Pontiella desulfatans: one gene and its partner. The protein of the gene in region 2 interacts with the protein of the main gene of each other region in a pairwise test. Links are inferred from orthologs where the notes say so. Each region holds a gene or a part of one and is shown on either strand. Other genes may lie near its edges. The genes, in order: rlmN and E9954_RS18950.

Region 1 (8,827 bases), on a different replicon or contig from region 2:
ACTGGTTCTGGAACATGGCCAGCTGGTTAAAGATGCCCAGATCCAGGTCGGCTTCCACGCGGGCGTCGGCCGCGCGGAGGGATGGTTTGAAGTGGAACGGCGCAATGGAAAAACCACACGGAATGGCAGCGCTTGCGGCAAAGTGCCCGCTGGCATAGTTCGTCAACGTGGTGTCAGCGAACAGCCGGCCATCCTTCACACCGGCGTTGATGCCGAAGTCGAGCTCCGGAAGTTCATCGAGCGCCTCCTGCGCACTGGAAAATCCCTCCACCCGCACGCCGGCAACGACGGAGGGATCTGCCAACGATCCCGTCACCGAAATATCGCCCCGCACCGTTCCGGTAAAGTTGGAGCTACCGGCGATCGGCAGCAGGGCAACATCGAACTCCTTCAAGGCGCCACTTAGCGAGACCTGTTCCGGATCCACGGTGCCGGCCAAGGTAAAGGCCACGGCATTCCACCCCTCGATTTCCAGCGTTCCAACATCCACCCCCCAGGTTCCGTTGCTCGTCGAAACCGCAACCAGGCCGTGGATTCCGTAGTGGTTGGTGCTGGCATCGGTGAACGAGGAATCGAGCGACACATCGATCAGCCCGGGCGAGAACGCCAGCGCCAGCTCGCCGATGGCGGAATAGTCCGTATGGATGAATTCAAACTGCCGGAGGCGCAAGTTGCTGCCGGCAAACTGCAGCATCGTCGAGATTCGCCCGAGCCGGCCGGCCTCGCCCACATCGGCCTCAATCCGCGCCTCGACACCTTGTGCATTGATGGTGGCCGAGCCCTGTCCCGACAATCCATCGAGCCCAAAGGTTGGATTCGACATCTGCTGCAGCGCAACCTTGATCCCCAGGTTGTCCTCCGCACATCCGGTCAGCAGGGCATCGAGTTCCACCCGCCCTTCGGCATCGCCACCGACCATCAGCTCACCATTCAACCGGCCCGAAGAAAGATAGGCAATGCCTCCGGAGTGCACGGTGTATTCCAATGGAATTCCGGCCACGCCGCGTTCCAGCCTGAAGCGCTTGATATTGAGCCCGTCCAAATGCATTTCATACGGCTGGAACTCGGTTCGTTCCCGCGGCCCGGCCACCGGGCGGCCACCGGATTTAGGGAACCGGTGCAGCACGATTTCCTCCGCCCCGAGCCGGGCAAACCGGATGCGCTCGTCCAGCAGCTCGCGGATCATCCAGCGGCAATGCAGGTTGCGGGCGGAAAGCCACACCCCGTGCCCATCGCCGATTTCGAATTCGGCGATGTTCAGATCGCCGGGGATCCATCCGGTGATCCCCCCGATCCGGACATCCAGATGATCCGGCGAACTCAACAGCTTCGACAACGCAGAGGCCACCGCCGTCTTGCCCGGCGGCGTCTGGATCAAGGCGAACAGGAGCACCGGCAACAACGCCAGAAGCAGCAACAGCTTCAATAGCCTGGATATTCGTTTCTTCATCGCACTTCGGAATTCGACATTCCCTGTTCGTTATTCGTCATTCTAAAAGGCCTGCCCCAAACTAATGTAGAACTGTACGCGTTCAACCTGCGAATCGTCGGCATTGAGCGGATAGGCCATGTCGGCGCGCAAGGGGCCGATGGTGGTGAACCAGCGCAAGCCGATTCCGGCACCGTAGCGCAACGACCGGTTTTCGTCGTGCAGCAGATCGTTGTAGACCGTGCCGCCGTCGATGAAGACCACATAGCCCAACCGGTTGCCGGGCTGCATGCGCAGCTCCGCCGAAAACTCCAGCAGCTTGTCGCCGCCGGTCGGGGTGCCGTCCAGCTTGGGACCGACCGCCTGGTATTCGTAGCCGCGGATGGAGCCGCCGCCGCCGGCATAGTAGCGTTCGTCGGCCGGCACCGAATCAATCGCTCCGCCATCGATGCTTCCGAGGGTTAGGCGCAGCGCGCTCGACAGGCGGTATTTGTCCCAGAGCAGGAAGTAGTCGCGGCCCTCGAGATAGGTCTTGAGGAACGAGTCGTTCCCATGGGTGTCCTCGAACCAGGTTGACCGGCCGAACAGCTGGTGGCCGCGCATGGGGTTCAGCCGGTCGTCGCGATAGTCGAACACCGCCTGCAAGGGAAAGAGCACGTAGGCATAGCGATCAACCAAGTCGAACTGCTCCACCTTGGAGAACGAGTATCCCAGGCCAAGACCGCCCTGGATCTTGGCGGTGAAATCGCGCAGCACCATGCCGCCGGCGCGAACCTTTTCGGCATCGTAGGCATCCGGGGTTTCGATGGTTGCCGTGATATCCAGAACCAACGACTGGTTGGCATCGAGAAAGCCGGAACGGGTCAGCTTGCCTTCCAGCTCGGTCTCGATGGGGTTCCAGCCCAGGGACGATTCCAGCCGCTCGCCGCCGCCAAAGACATTGCGGTGCTCCCAATAGATCCGGCCGCCAGGGCCGATATCGGAATAGTTCACGCCCAGCCGGATGGTTCGTTGGTCGCGCTCGTTCACGGCCACCCGGATGGGAATGGCATTGGTCTCGGCGGAGGGCTGTTGCGGGGAAACGCGCGCCGAACCGAACAAGCCGCTACCGAGCAGCTTGGTTTCGAAATCGTGGACATCCTTGTCGTCGTAGCGGCGCCCCTCCCGCCAGGGAACCTGGCGGTGGATATATTTGGGTTCCAGGCTTTCCAACCCCTCAACCACCACCGGGCCGAAATAGGCCAGCAGGCCGGGATCGAACTCCAGCAACAGATCGACCTTTTTGTTTTCACGATCCACCGCGATGGTGCGCCGCGCCAGCTTGGGGAACGGGTAGCCCCGGCGCTTCATCAAATCCAGGATGCGCTGCTGCTCCCCGAACACGTTGGCCGCCACCACCCGGTTTTTCCGGCGCACCATTGGCTTGATCTTCTGCAACAGTTCGTCCGGTTCCCCCGAAAAACGCAACTCGACGTTGCGGAAGCGGTATTGCTCGCCTTGGTCCACCCGGATGTAGACGCGTGGCGGACTCTCCTCCACATCGAGATCCATCGTCACCTTGCCGTCATAGTAGCCGCGCGATTCGAGGATGGTTTCGATGCGGGTAATATCCTTTTCCATGCGGTGGCGCAACTGGCCGACGGTCGAAGGAGGACGCCTGCGCATCGTGACGGTCATGGCGGTTTCCTTGATGGCCTTCTTCACCGTGCCGTCCTTGGCCCCCTTGATCTTGACCTTGTAGACGATCCCTTCGTCGTCCGTTTTCATGGAAGCGCATCCGGCGCATGCCAGCACGCACGCCGCGACAACGATTCTATGGAGGAGCCATCTCATAACCACGCGAACAAGGTATGAAATTCCAGGCGCAAGGTCTACGAATCCCGCAAACTCTTTCCCATCGATTTACTGCGCAGCTGGCCGCATGCGGCGTTGACATCCACGCCCTTCGACCAGCGGACGGTGGTATTGATGCCGGCCCGTTCGAGTTGCTTGATGAAATACTCAACCGTTTCCCGCGCGGAGGTTTTTCCTTCGTATTCCTCGATCTCGCTGAGCGGGATCAGGTTCACGCGGCACGGGAATTTCGTGAGCAATCCGATCAGCTCGCGGCAGTCCTCTTGCGAGTCGTTCACATCGCGGATCATGGTGTATTCGAAGGTGATGATGCGCTTGGTGTTCCGGGTATAGAGGCGGCAAACCTCCATGAGTTCCTCGAGCGGCCACGACTGGTTCACCGGCATGAGCGAATCGCGAACCGTTTCCGATGGCGCATGCAACGAAACCGAGAGCTCCACCTGCAAGCCCTCGTTTTCCAGCCGCTGGATGCCCGGCACCACCCCGCAGGTGCTGATGGTGATGCGGCGCGCACCCAGGCAGAAGCCGTCGGGATCGTTGAGGATGCGGACGGCCCGCATGACTTCGTCGTAGTTATCGAACGGCTCGCCGATCCCCATGAAAACCAGGTTGGTGATGCGGTCGCCATATTCGCGCTGGGCGGCCAGCGCCTCGCCGACGATCTCGCCGGCCTTCAGGTTGCGCTTCACGCCCAGCTGCCCGCTGGCGCAAAAGGCGCAGCCAAACATGCAACCCACCTGGCTCGACACGCAAACCGTGCGGCGGTCGGGCGCGGGAATGAGCACCTCCTCGATCAGCTCGCCATCCACCAGCCGGCTCAAGATCTTGCGGGTGCCGGTGCTCGACTCCTGCACCTCCACCTTTTCCAAGGCCTGGAAGACAAAGGCGGCCTCCAGCCTGTCGCGCAACGCCTGCGGAATGTTCTTCATTTCGCCCCAGCCCTGCACCTCGTGGTGGTAGAGCCACTGCCAGATCTGCTTCGCGCGGAACTTTTTCTCGCCCGCCGCCACGATCCACTCCTCCAGCTCGGAAAGAAAGATGCCGTGGATGAATTGTTTTTCGCCTGTTTCCATAACGCGGCGGAGTAAGGCAGAAACGAAGGAAACTTGAAACCTGAAACTTGAAACAATAAACTGCGTTTTATGAAAATTCACCTTGGAGTGCTGGGGCCGCACACGACCACCGAAGAGCAATACCGGCTGGGCGTGGAGGTCGGCCAGGAAATCGCGAAAGCCGGGGCCATCCTCTTTTGCGGCGGGCTCGACGGCATGATGCGCGCCGCCGCCGAAGGGGCCAAGTCCGCCGGAGGCCAGACCGTCGGCATCCTGCCCGGCACCGACAAAACCACGGCCAACGAATTCATCGACATCGGCATCCCCACCGACCTCGGGGCCTACCGCAACGCCCTGCTCGTTCGCTCCTGCGATGCCGTCATCGCCGTCCACGGCGCCTACGGCACCCTCTCCGAAATCGCCTTCGCCCTGCGCCTCAAAGTCCCCGTCGTCGGGCTCCACACCTGGACGGTCTCCCGCGAAGGCCACCCCGACCCCGGCATCCACGTTGCCGAATCGGCAAAGCAAGCCGTTCAATTGGCGCTTCAGCTCGCGCGCACGCCGTAACGCCTAAACCATGAACCGGCGGCGAATAAACAGAATGGCCGCGCCGCTCAGAACGACGAATCCCAGGGTTGCCGGTTCCGGAATCACCTCGGCGAAGGCCGCGCCGGAAATCCCCCCGCTCTCGGCATTGGCCGCATCGGCGTTGGTGATGTCCCAGATATGCTTGACGTTGACCTCGCCGGAGCGGTCGGAATATCCGGCAAGACGCTTGCCGGATTTATCGATGTCCAGGAAAAAGCCGCCGACCGAATCGGTATTGGAAATCGTTCCCCGCAGCGAGGAGCCAACACCGATGGTTGCAATTCCGTCGTAGTCGCCCGCATTGGCGTTGGACCCCCACCCCATGAAATTGGTGATCGACCGCGACTCTCCGACCGCCATGTTGTAGCTTTTCGCATTGTAGGCCGCGAGTTCGATCAGGCCACTGTCGGCCGACAGCTTGTAGGCCCCCACCGTCGCGGTCATGCCCAGCACATCGGTGGTTCCGATAAAGTCGTAGGTGCCGGCCGTATCGATGACCAAGTAGCTCAGGTAGGAGTTTGGGTTGGCATCGTTGGCCAGCTGGGTGGCCGTATCCAGATCCACGAACGTACCCGCCGATGAGGTGAAGGTGAGCTTGTTCACGCTTTTCTTTTTGTTGGTTGCACCCACCATCACAACCACATCGCCCGCCGCAACGGTCAGCGCATTGGTTAATGCCCCAACGCTTGCGGACATGTTGCCGAGGTTTGAATAGGTTGTGGTAATGGATGCCATTGCGCACTGCGCCCCCATGGCGGCACTCATCAACAACACGGTATTTCTCTTCATTGCTTTTCTCCTGTTCTCTATTGAAATCAAGGGTTGTATTCGACATTCACGCGAATGAAGCCGGCGCCGGCTGCGACCGGCAGCCGATTCGTGACAACATTGAACGCGGCACCGGATCCGCCCGCACCCACGAAGACGAAGCCGCCGTTTGTCCAGGAACCGGAAAGGTCGCCGGTGGTTTCGACAACATAGCCAAGACCGCGCGCCTCGGCATCGTTGCGCTCGTAGTGGACATACTCCAGCCCGCCCTCAACGACCTGGTATTCCGGCCAGTTGCCGGTGGTTGCCGGATTGGTTGGATTGGCGCCGAAGGCATAGAAAAGAAGATTGTCTTCGATGTTGGTGCTTCCAACGGAAGGATAGTCCGCCAGCCAATCTTCATAGAGCGATGCGGGTGTCGCGGTGGCCGTCAGCAACGAGAACACGAGGTTGTCGGTGATGGCCGCATCGCCAAGCGCCCAGGCCGTTCCGCCGTTGGTGGTCTGCACGGCATAGCGCAGCAGGTCGATCCGGAACAAGGGGTGCAGCATGCCGGCCACCGTGCCCGCCATTTCGCCGCCGCCATTCGGTGTGTAGAAGAGCTTGAGAGAACCGGCCGCACCCCGGCTATCGAGATCGAGCACCATGCGAACGCTGAGATTGGTGAGTTGGTTTCCGGCAAAGGTGGCCAGGGTCTGGTTCGCGCCGTTGGCATCGGTGAGCTGCAGCAGGAACTCGTTGGCGGTTCCGTCGTAGCGGAGGCGGAAGGCCGCATCCTGGTTGCCGTCGGCCTCGGAGCGGATGCCGAAGCCGATGTTGGCCGACCCATCGGCGGCATCCGTGTTGGCGAAGTCGGCCGAGACATAGTCCCAGCCCACCTGGAACAAACCGGAGGTGGCGCCTGCCTGGCTCGAAGGCGCGGTGGTCTTGAATGCCGAGGGATCGGCGCCGTCCCACGCCCAGCGCGTGGCATTGTTCGAGATCGAAACAATGGCATCGTCCCCGAAGGCCGCGCCCCCCACGGCCCCCACGCTAAGCGCCTCGGAAAGCCCCGCCCCGTTGGCCAGCCCGTCGAAATACCAGCCGTCGATCACGGTTTCGCTGGGGGGCGGCGGCGGATCGCCGAGCTTGCGGAGCACGAGGTTGTCGGTAAAGAGTTGGTCGCCGGCGGCCCAGTTGGCACCACCATTGTAGGTCTGCACCACGGCACGCAATTGATCAAGCGCGAATCCGGCCACCAGCTGGCCGGTATGCGCCAGCACCTCTGAGGCGCCGTTCTTGCGATAGTAGACCTTGAATGATCCGGCGGAGCCGCTGGCAGCCAGATCGTAGACGGCACGCACCGCCAGATGATCCAGCGTGGTTCCGGAGAAAGAGGCCACGTTCAAATTGTTGTTGAGGGCGTCCTTCACCTCCAGTCGGTATTGGGCATTTGATCCTCCGCCGCTGACAAAGGTCAGGCGGAAGTAGGCATCGTTTCCACTGCCGTCCTTGATCCCATAATTCACCCGTCCGGTTCCGTTGGACAAAGCGGATGTCGCCGTGAAGTCGGCATCGAGGAAATCGACCGACAATTGGAAGAGGCCGTTGCTTGCCCCGTCGTAGGAGGAGCTATCCTTGCCTTGGTACATGCTGTCTGCAACACCATCGGACCGCCAGCGCACCGTCCCGTTCCCGATGGACGCGAGAGCATTGTTGTTGAAGAACACACCACCCACCACGCCGGTGCTGACCCCCTGCGCCAGCCCTGCCCCATTCGTCAGCCCGTCGTAGTGCCAGGCATCGACCACCTCGGAGGTGTTCGGATCGTCAGCTACGGATGAAACCAAACTGAAGACGACCGATTCATCGTTGGTTAGGGACAGGGCAGAGGCATATTCCTGCCCCTGATAGGTCACGGTGATATCGTACTCGCCCTTGAAGGCGCGCAGGCCGGTGCGGCCATCAAGACCCGAAGCGAGGGTGGCATCGGTGTTGAAGCGGATCCGGTGGAGGTAGTACCAAACCAGTCCATGGATGGTGGGTCTTCCAGCGTAGTCGACCAGCGCTTCGGTATCATCGTTGATGGCATTCCAGGCATTGAATCCGGTGACGAGAGGATGACTGAAATATTGCGTCATCATCTCCTCGGTAATCTGTGAGCGCTCTTCCTCGGTGTAGATATATTCCATCCAATCCCCGGGATCGGAATCCACCACTTCGAATTCAGTGCCGGCCATTTCCAGACCGTAGGCGTTGCCCCACTCTTCGAGACGGTCATAAATCAGCTGGGGTTCGCGGCGTTCCAGCTTGATGCGACTTTGGAAGCCGATACGATTAAGCGGCGCATTGTTAGCGATTAGACGGTCAATTTCGGCCATATAGCCATCACGACGGTTAATGTACGAATTCTCACTGCGGTTTGAGCTCATGGCGGAGATAATCTGGTATTCATTGATGAGCAACTTGCAGTCCGCCGAAACCTTGTTGCTTTCGGCAATTTCAAACCAGTCCGCCATGACATCATAGTCGTCCAGCGCATCCTGAACACGGTGGTTGCCCAATGGTTCGTTGATGACATCCCACTCGTAGACATCGTGCTGGGAAGCCCAGGCCTCCATCTCTGTTTTGATGGTCAGTTTCAAGTCATCGCGCAGGCCATCGATCACGGCCTGCGACGATCCGTTGGTCAGTGCAGCTTCCACGGCTTCGACATCGGCCAGCACCGCCGAGGTGAGATGGTTGTTGTTGGTGTTGCCCGGCCAGATCAGCAGGTGGCCGCGGATGGGCAGATCGTTCGCCGCCGCCCAGCTTTTCACGGCTGGCAAATAGGGATGGATTCCGGTCAGGCGCGGCTTGAATCCATTATTCAGGCCAACCGCATTGAACATCGAAAGCAACCGCTCCTTGTAGGTGGATGTCGTCATGGTCGGAGGAAGCGTTACCCCGTCAAAATCCTTGGCGGAAAAGGTGCCACCGAATTTGAAGTCGTTGCGCTTGAGTTTCACGTCAACCTGCGCCCCTTCGACGGGATCGCCGTTCATATCGACCACCTGGATGCCCAGCTCGGCTTTCCGATGGGTGTCAATGCGGCCATAAGCATCGGAACGCCACTGCGCGGAGTTGGTTGGATAAACCACCGCACTCAGTTTTGTGA
Region 2 (8,878 bases):
TCCGCGCAAGACCTACGCCTTCAAGTTCGACAAAGGCTCGTCCGGCGGCCTGCCGGCCGACATGATCAGCTTCGTGACCTCCAGCTCCGCCTTCATGCCGGCCGACTCGCCCTTTGCGGAAGGGCCGCACCGGGTTAAACTCTACATCGACGACGAGGGGGGCGAACAGGCCCTGTTTGCCGTGGCCATGCCGGCCATCGCCGACGACGAGGAGTTCGAGGATGAATACGACGTCGACCCCATCCTCGTCTCCCGCGTTATCCAAGGGCTGGAAATCATGTTCTGGGACGAGGAGTCCGAGGACTGGACGGAGGAATGGGAACCGGAAAACTCCATCCCCGAGCGGATCCTGCTGACGATCTTCGTGGCATCCTCCGATGAAAAGGAGGAACCCATCGAATTTTCCCGCACGGTCGAAATTCCGGTGGCCAAATCGGTCAAGGAAAAGCTTGCGGGCCCCTCCATCACATCTGGCAACTCAGGCACCACCTCCACCTCCGGAGGCGCCAAAAACACCACCATCATCAACTCGAACAAACGATGACGAACCCTCGCTCCAACCGAAAAAAGGAAGGCGCCGCGCTACTGGTGGCGCTTTGGGTGCTCATCATCCTTTCGCTGATCGTAGGTTCGTTTGCGTTCGAGGTGCAGCTGGAGGCCATGCTGGTTTCGCACAAGCGCAAGAAATACCGGGCCGAAATGATGGCCCGCTCCGGCCTTGAATATGGCCGAGCCCTGCTCGACGCGCACAAAGACGCCAAGGAGATGGAAATCGAGGACATGGACGAGGACAAGGACGGTTTCATGCAGGCCGCCCTCTACATCCAGCGCGGCCTCCCCGCCCCGTCCACCATTGAATTCGAAGATGGCGGCAAGTTTACCGTCACCGTCGAACCGGCGGAAAACGGCCGCAACGTCAACCTGCTGACGCGCGAACAATGGATGGATATGCTCGAGTTCGCCAATGTCCCCTCCTCCGACTGGGATGCCATGATCGACTGCCTCGAGGACTGGAAGGACGAAAACGACCTGCATGGCCTCAACGGCGCCGAGTCGGACGACGAGTTCTACGAGGAACGGGGCTATCCCGTGAAAAACGGCCCGCTCGACAGCGTCGAGGAGCTGCTGCTCATCAAGAACTGGGGGCCGGACATCCTCTATGGCCGCTCCGCCGACGAGGAGGGCGACGAAATCATCGGCATCGCCGACAAGCTGACGGTCTGGGGCGACGGCAAGGTGAACCTGAATTCGGCCACGGCCGATGTCTTGCTAAGCTACTCCGAATACGAGGATTGGGAGCTTGAAAGCGTGTTCGAGGCCCGCATGGGCGAGGATGGCGAGAAAGACACGCTCGACGATGGCATCAAGAGCCTCGGCGACGTGGGGGCCGATGGAAACAAATTTAAATTGCAAAGTACTTTCGTAAAGGTAACGTCTGTTGGAGATATATTCGGCAACCAATACCAGATCGAGTGCATTGTTGCGCTCAAAGACAAGGACTCGGTAGTGGTCTATTGGAACGAAGGACCGGTCAAGAACAATGCGAATACGCGATAAGATCATCACAGCAGCATGCCGCACCCCGGACGGCATCGAATGGACCACCCTGAAGATCAAGCAGGATGGCAACGAACTCGTTGAGCAACGCGCGCACGCCGTTGCCCTCCCCGAGGAAAACCTGGAAGAGTCGATTGCGGCCATCCAACTGCCCGAGCAGCTCATCGAGCATCTCGCTGGCGATGTTACCGCGGCGCTGCGCACCTCCGAGCTGCTCATGCGCACCATGGAGTTCCCCACCTCCGATCCTTCCGAAATCGCCAACATGGTCGGCTTCCAGATCGACAAGGTTTCCCCCTTCCCCATCGACCAGCTTGCGATTGCCCACGAAATCCTGCGAGACAACGGCGAAAGTGCCGACGTCCTGATGGCCGGCGCCAAACGCGCGTGCATCGATGCCATCGGAGACACCTTCGAGAAAAAAGGGGTGCGCATCCACAGCATCGACGCCCGGATCCTCGGCTGGCTCGAGCTCCTGCGGGGCAAGGAACAATTGCGGGATCGCGGATGCGAAATCCTGATCATCGACGATCAAATCGATTTTTCCCTCACCGTCATGAACGAGGGCATCCCCATCGCCTTCCGCTCGCTCCAGGAGGATACCGGCGACATGAACGTGGTCGAGGAACTCGTCTACGAGATCGGCTACACCCTCACCATGCTCGATACCGAACACGAACTGGAAACGCCATCGGTTATCCAGTTCTGGAGCTTTGGCGAGATTCCCGACGCACTCCTCACCAAGCTGTCGGAAAAGTCGGGCATCCGGGTGGAGCACCACGATCTCGGGATGCTCCCCCCGCTGTCCCAAGGCATCGTCGAGCGCGCCCTGCACGCCGAAAACCGCATCGAGCTGATCCCGCGCGAATGGATCGAGCACGAACAGCGCAAGCAACTGCGCAAGAAATTCACCATCATTTCGGCCGGCATCGCCGCCATTTGGGTGATGGTGCTGCTGGTGTTCTTCGGCATCTACAAGGTGCGCGACGTACAGCTCGCCGGCATCCAGGCCGATGCCGAGGCGATCCGCCCGGCGGCGGAACAAGCCTTGCAAAACCGGCAAAAGCTCCAGGCGCTCAAGGAATACACCGACCGCTCCGACTCCTCGCTTGAGACCCTGCGCGAAGTCACCCGCCTGCTCCCGATCGGCGACATTGAATTCGTGAGCTTCAACTACACCAAGGGCAAGGCCATCTCCCTTCGCGGCACCGCCCGCAGCGACGACCTGGCCAACGACTATTTCTCCGCGCTGAACAAGTCGGCCCTGTTCGACGGCACCAAGGATGTTTCGGTCAGCACCAAAACGACGAAGGGCGTCAGGCGCGCAGTGTACTCCGTGACCCTCCCCTTCCCGACGAAGGAGGCCGAATAATGAAGATTTCCCAACGCGAAATGATCCTGGGCGTTGCGACGCTCGCCGCAGGGCTGGCTTGGCTGACCTGGTACATCGTCAGCAACAAGATGGACGAATACAAGGCCAAGGCGACCGAGATTGAAAAACTGGAACGGCAGATCAGCTTCAACCAGAAGGCGATCAAGATGCAGGAAGACTGGCTCGGCGAATTGAACGAGCTGCAGAAAGGCCTGCGCGTGTTCGACACCAAGCAAAAGTCGGTTGCGCCCGAGCTGATGAAAACGATCAAGCAAATCTCCGACAAGCACGGCATGGACATCACCCGCAACCAGCCCCGCAGCGAGAAACCCATTGGCGACCTCTTCGAGCTGGCCATCAACTGCACGTGGCAGAGCGACCTGGAAGCCATGGTCGATTTCCTGGCGGAGCTCCAGCAGCAAGGCGTTCGCTACGATGTGCGCACCCTCAACGTGAAGCCCGTGGGCAACAACACCGGCAAGCTCGGCGGCAACATGCTGATTCACTGCGCCTATACCAAAAAGCCGAACGCGGGGAAAAAATAGATGCATATCGAGGCCATTCCCACCGGCGCCTTCCAGGAAATCTGCTACATCGTCCACAACGACGCGAAGCAGGCCATTGTGCTCGACCCCGGCGATGACGCGGAGGTGATTGAGCAGCGCCTGGGCAAGCTCGGGCTTACCGTTGCCGCCTATGTCTGCACCCACGCCCATGCCGACCACATCAACGCCTTGGCCGCGCTGCATGCCAACTTGCCGGCCCCGGTGGCCATGCATTCCAACGACTGGGCCTGGGCCTTCGATTCCGCGAACCAGATCGCCCCCTACTATCCCGTCCCGGCGCGCCCCCGAATCGACACCCCCATGCCGCTCGAAAGCGCGAAGGATTGGGAGTTTTCCGGCATCCGGTTCCAGTGCATCGAGACCCCCGGCCATACCCCCGGAGGCTGCTGCATCCTGTTTCCGGAGCCCGGAATCCTGATTGCCGGCGACACGCTTTTCAAGGGATCATGCGGCCGCACCGACCTGCCGGGCGGGAACCCGCGCCAGCTCAAGGAATCGCTCAACAAGCTCAAGCAGCTGCCCGACGACGTGCTCGTTTTCCCCGGACACGGCGAAGACACCACCATCGGCACCGAGCGCGCCACCAATTTCTTTATGCAATAGATGGAGGGCCCGGTTCCACCCGGGCCACCGCTCGACTGGTTTAGGGCGGGGTGGAACCCGCCCCTCCAACCCTACCTCGGCAACTTGATGTCGCGGCGGATATAGGCGGGGACGTCGAGATCCTGGTTGTTATGGATGGTTGGATCGACGTAGGTGAATTCGCCCTTCCCGGCGGTTTCGAGCGGAAGCTCGCCCTGTTGCAGACCCTGGCGCCGGTTGAAGCTGAAGCCCATCTGCCGGTTGGCATCGTCCACCAGCGGCTCCTTCCAGTGCTCGGCCACCAGTGCGATGGCGGAAATGCGCCCTTCGAAAGCAGGGTCGACCACAACGCCGAAATTCAGCCAGATCTCCTCCGGCAGCAACTCCTGCAAACGGTTCATCACCGCTTCGATTTCACTCAGCTTCAGGTCGTGCCCGCCGGTGAGGCTAACCACAACCCCTTCGGACGCCTCCAGCAGCTTGCCCTTGTTGAGCAACCGATGCTTGGCCAACCCTTCCGCAACCCGCGTCGCCCGGGTGTCGCCGGAGCCTTCCGCGCTGGCGAAATGGCAATAGCCATCGCAGTTGCGCAACATGGTGTGCAGGCAGGAAAAGTCCAGACCGCAGACGCCGTTTTTCGTCAACAAGCGCCAGATCCCGCAGATGCCGTCCATCATCACCTGATGGCTGCGGGCATAGGCTTGCTCGGCCGGAAGCTCGGCATCGGACCGGTCGACCAACCGTTCGTTGGAAATACGGATGATGGCGTCGGCATGGGTTCGGATTCGCTTCAGCGCCTCCTCCGCAACCCGGGCGACTTTACGGCCTTCGAAGGCGAAAGGCATGCCCGCCATCACCAACACGAGCGAACCGGCCTCGCGCGCGATCCGGGTTATGACCGGCACGGCGCCGGAACCGGTTCCCCCTCCAAGCCCGGTCACGATGACCAGCAGATCCACCAGCCGCAGCTGGTTCCGGATGCTGGAGGAATCCTTTTCAATCGACTGGCGACCGAGTTCAACGTCGCCACCGGAACTGAAGCCGCGGGTAACGGTTGCCCCGACGTGGATCACGCGATCCATCGAGGTGGCTTCCAGCACCTTCGTGTCGGTATCGATCACCACGGCATCCAGGCCCGGGTTGAGTTGGCGCATGGCGGCAACAGCCCGCACACCGCTGCTGCCGACCCCCATCACCAACATGCGGGGCGCGGCGATGCCGCGGCCATCAGCCTTGGCGGGCTCACTCATGGGCACCTCCCCAGAACAGCTGCAGCAACCGCTTGCCCAGCGGCGGTTTTTCTTCGACGGTCCGCAGGGAGGCGGCATAGCGGATGGCCCCGACATGGCAGGCATAGAGCGGCGCCTCCTTCGCGGAGGAGAGCCCGTGGACATCGGACGGTTTCCCGTACATGCAGGGAACGTTGAAAACCTTTTGCCCAAGATCGCGCGCCCCATTGAGGAAGGCGCCGCCGCCCACCAGCAGCACGCCGGCGCTGAGCGGAACATTCGGGCACTGAAGATCCACCTGCTCCTTCACGAGGGTGAAGATTTCCTCCATGCGGGCGTTGATGATCGTGTTGAGCGTCACCGCACGGACCATCTTCCCGCCAAATCCCTGCGTTGAGCTCGGAATGGAAATATTGTGGTCGCGCTCCATCAGGTTGGTCAGGGCGCTGCCGTCCTTCTTCTTGACGCTCTCGGCGGCGGCCAGGGGAATCTGCAAGCCCACGGCAATATCGTTGCTCACGTGGTCGCCCCCGACCGCGAAGGAACCGGCCGCCTGGAGGAAGCCGTCGTGATAGAGGGCAAAGTCGGTGGTGCCCCCGCCGATATCGATGACGAGCACCCCGGCTTTCTTCTGCTCGTCGTTCACCACGGCGATGGCGGAGCAAAGGCCGCTGAAGACGGCATCGGAACAGGTGATCGGCACATCGTCGACAATCTTCCGGAAGTTATCGACCGCGCTCCGCTTGCCATGGATCGTGAGCATGTCGACGCGCAGTTCCTCGCCGGCCATTCCGATGGGGTTGGTGACGTTCATGGAGTCGTCGATCTGGAAATATTGCTGCAAGGTATGCAGCTTCATGCGGTTTTCGGGAAGCGCCACCTTGCGGGCCAGCTCGACGACTTCGTCGACGTCCTCCTCAACAACCTCGGCCAGCTGGTTATCGGACGGATCGACCAACTTGTGCATGCCGGTGCTTTTCTTGGCGAGCGCCTGCCCGCCGGAGGTGACGAGCATGATCGACTGGATCCCCTTGCGGCGGTTTTCCTCGGCCGCCTTGATGGCCTTGCGGACACAGGCGATCGCGTCGTCGCGGTTGATGATTTCGCCCTTGCGGATGCCGCGCGACTCGGCTTCGCCAATCCCGACGACCGACACAAAACCGTCATCGCGCAGCTCCCCCACGATTACGCGGACGGTGCTGGTTCCGATTTCCAAAACTGCCGTAGCTTCGAGCGCCATGCTTCTCCAAGATCAATAGTAGGTTACAGGCACCTTGGCCGTATCGAGGGTGACATCGACGGTCTTCACCTTCAGCCCCCGGCCGGTTTCGATCTTGATGACCGAGGCGAGCTTATGGAGACGGGGCTCGAGCGAGAAGCGCGGGATTTTTGCGCGCACGCCGTTTTTCAGGTAGAGGTAGACATAGTCGGAATACTGCAGGTCGATGCTTTCCAGCGGAACAAAGGTGTGCAGATAGGTGCTGCTTTCGCACATCGCAACGATCTTCAACGCGGTTTCCACATCGCTATGGCTGGCCGGCTGCCCCAGCCCCAGGTCGATGTCGAGCCCCTTGATGACCGGTAGCGTCGCCAGCTTGCGCCGATGCGGCATCACATACCCGTAGCGATCCACCATGAACGGGTACCGGGTGGCCTGGCGACCGATGATCTGCGCCACCGGCACGCGCTCCTTGACCTTGACAATCATCGTGTTCGGCAACTTGCGCTCAAGGTAGACCGACTCGATCATCGAAACCTCCAGCAACTTGCCTTCGATCTCCTTGAAGCTGCATTCGAACAGGTTCATGCCCTCGCTCAGGCCGGACATCTCGCGGATGTATTCCTCCGTCAGCTTGCCATTGCAGGAAATCAGCAGGTTCTGGATTTCGAAACGCTGGTTTTCGGCATAGAGCTTGCGGTTGACCCAACGGAAGCCCATCACGACCCCAACAAGCAGGGCCAGCAGCAGGCAGCAGGCAATCGTCAGCACCACCGTGCGCTGGGCCATCAGCGCCGACCCGCCACCGCCGCGCTTTTTCGCCCGCACATACTGTGCTTTTTTTCGTGTTGTCGTCTTCTTCCGCGCGGCCATTCCTACACCCTTGAATCAATCGCAACACTATAGATGAGCCCATTCCATGATTCGACAACAAAGCTTGGAAAAACCGATTCCGGCGGCTTGCGCGGCCTTGGGCAGGAGGCTGGTGGCGGTGAAACCGGGGATGGCGTTGAGCTCGAGCACGTAGGGCTTGTTTTCGGGCGAGAGGCGGAAATCGACGCGGCCGAAGCCCTCGGCCCCGAGGCAGTCGAACGTTCGGAGGGCGATGGACTGCAGCTCGGCTGCCAGATCGGGATCGAGCTCGGCGGGACAGACGTAGGTGGTGTCGCCGGTAATGTATTTGGCCTTGAAGTCGTACCACGGGGTCTTGGGCTTGATTTCAACCACCGGCAGCACCTGGCCATCGACCACGCCGACGGTCAGCTCGCGTCCGGGAATATATTCCTCGACCAGCACGTCGGCGGAATATTGCGCGGCATCGGCAAAGGCGGCGCCCCACTGCTCCTCTTCGAAAACCAGATGGCACCCGACGCTCGAACCTTCGCGCGGCGGCTTGACCACGAGCGGTACGGGGAGGGTGCGGGCGGCCGACTTGGTGATGACTTCACCTTTTGCGACAGGAATACCGTTGGCGATTAGGCACTCGCGCGTCAGAACCTTATCGAACGAAACCCGGCTGGATTCGGCGCCGGAACCGGTGAAGGGCATGCCGAGATCAACCAACCGCTGCTGGATTTCGCCGTCTTCGCCAAACTGGCCATGCAGGGCAATAAAGACCGCCTCGATGCCGGCGGGAAGCGAGAAATCCTTGGTTTCAATGTCGATCTCGCTGACGTCGTAGCCGCCGTCGCGCAAGCCCTGCGCGATCGCCGCGCCGGACTTCAACGACACCTCGCGCTCCGAAGAGATCCCGCCCTTCAAGACTGCCACCTTGTTAAATCGTCTGTCCGCCATTTGTTATTCCTTTGCCAGATTCTGTTTCGTGGCATCAATATGCCCCTTTTATGAAAGCGGTGTCGAGGTTCAGCTTGCGAAAGCCTGCAGCCCGATCCATCCGGCAAGGAATCGGGAAAAAACCTCAACGAAAGCATAGACCCACCATTCCATTGCGGGTACTCTCGGACCATGCAAAACAAACAGGACATGATCGAACTACTGAGAGGATTATTGCCCGAACTTCGTGGAGAATTCGGCGTAAAATCGCTGGGCATCTTTGGTTCGTTTTCGTCCGGGACTTCTTCGGACGAAAGCGACCTGGATGTCCTTGTAGAGTTCGATAAACCTATTGGCCTGCGATTCGTGGAGTTTGCTGAAAAACTGGAGAATTCGGTAAACCGATCAATCGATATCCTCACGCCTGAAGGATTGCGCAGCATACGCCAACCGGAAATCATCAAAAGCATCGAAAATTCCGTCACCTATGTCTAAACGATCCCTGCGAACCTCTTTACTGGATATGGTTGAAGCCGCAGAACGGGCAATTCAATATTGCGATGGCATGCATTACGATGCC

What was found.
Region 1: the proteins of E9954_RS18950 (region 2) and rlmN interact in binary tests that used the Escherichia coli proteins (3 or more experiments, as listed by UniProt). The link is inferred for Pontiella desulfatans from one-to-one orthologs.

Annotation. Positions count from the first base shown.
Region 1 is NZ_CAAHFG010000001.1:617,583-626,409, reverse strand. What follows is about bases 2,329-5,277. They hold rlmN (23S rRNA (adenine(2503)-C(2))-methyltransferase RlmN), read right to left. Parts: upstream 4,357-5,277; coding sequence 3,301-4,356; downstream 2,329-3,300. Other genes in these bases: E9954_RS02355 (hypothetical protein), read right to left, coding at 4,906-5,277; E9954_RS02360 (TIGR00725 family protein), read left to right, coding at 4,426-4,902; E9954_RS02370 (autotransporter assembly complex protein TamA), read right to left, coding at 2,329-3,196. In the rest of the region: E9954_RS02375 (translocation/assembly module TamB domain-containing protein), read right to left, coding at 1-1,450; more of E9954_RS02370, read right to left, coding at 1,493-2,328; more of E9954_RS02355, read right to left, coding at 5,278-5,712; E9954_RS02350 (endo-1,4-beta-xylanase), read right to left, coding at 5,739-8,827.
Region 2 is NZ_CAAHFG010000002.1:786,318-795,195, reverse strand. Bases 3,249-6,248 are described here. They hold E9954_RS18950 (cell division protein FtsZ), read right to left. Parts: upstream 5,328-6,248; coding sequence 4,170-5,327; downstream 3,249-4,169. Other genes in these bases: ftsA (cell division protein FtsA), read right to left, coding at 5,320-6,248; E9954_RS18955 (MBL fold metallo-hydrolase), read left to right, coding at 3,475-4,098; E9954_RS18960 (hypothetical protein), read left to right, coding at 3,249-3,474. In the rest of the region: E9954_RS18975 (PulJ/GspJ family protein), read left to right, coding at 1-544; E9954_RS18970 (type II secretion system minor pseudopilin), read left to right, coding at 541-1,557; E9954_RS18965 (PilN domain-containing protein), read left to right, coding at 1,541-2,929; more of E9954_RS18960, read left to right, coding at 2,929-3,248; more of ftsA, read right to left, coding at 6,249-6,546; E9954_RS18940 (cell division protein FtsQ/DivIB), read right to left, coding at 6,559-7,398; E9954_RS18935 (D-alanine--D-alanine ligase), read right to left, coding at 7,426-8,319; E9954_RS18930 (nucleotidyltransferase family protein), read left to right, coding at 8,491-8,793; E9954_RS18925 (HepT-like ribonuclease domain-containing protein), read left to right, coding at 8,786-8,878. UniProt on the Escherichia coli protein: Essential cell division protein that forms a contractile ring structure (Z ring) at the future cell division site. The regulation of the ring assembly controls the timing and the location of cell division.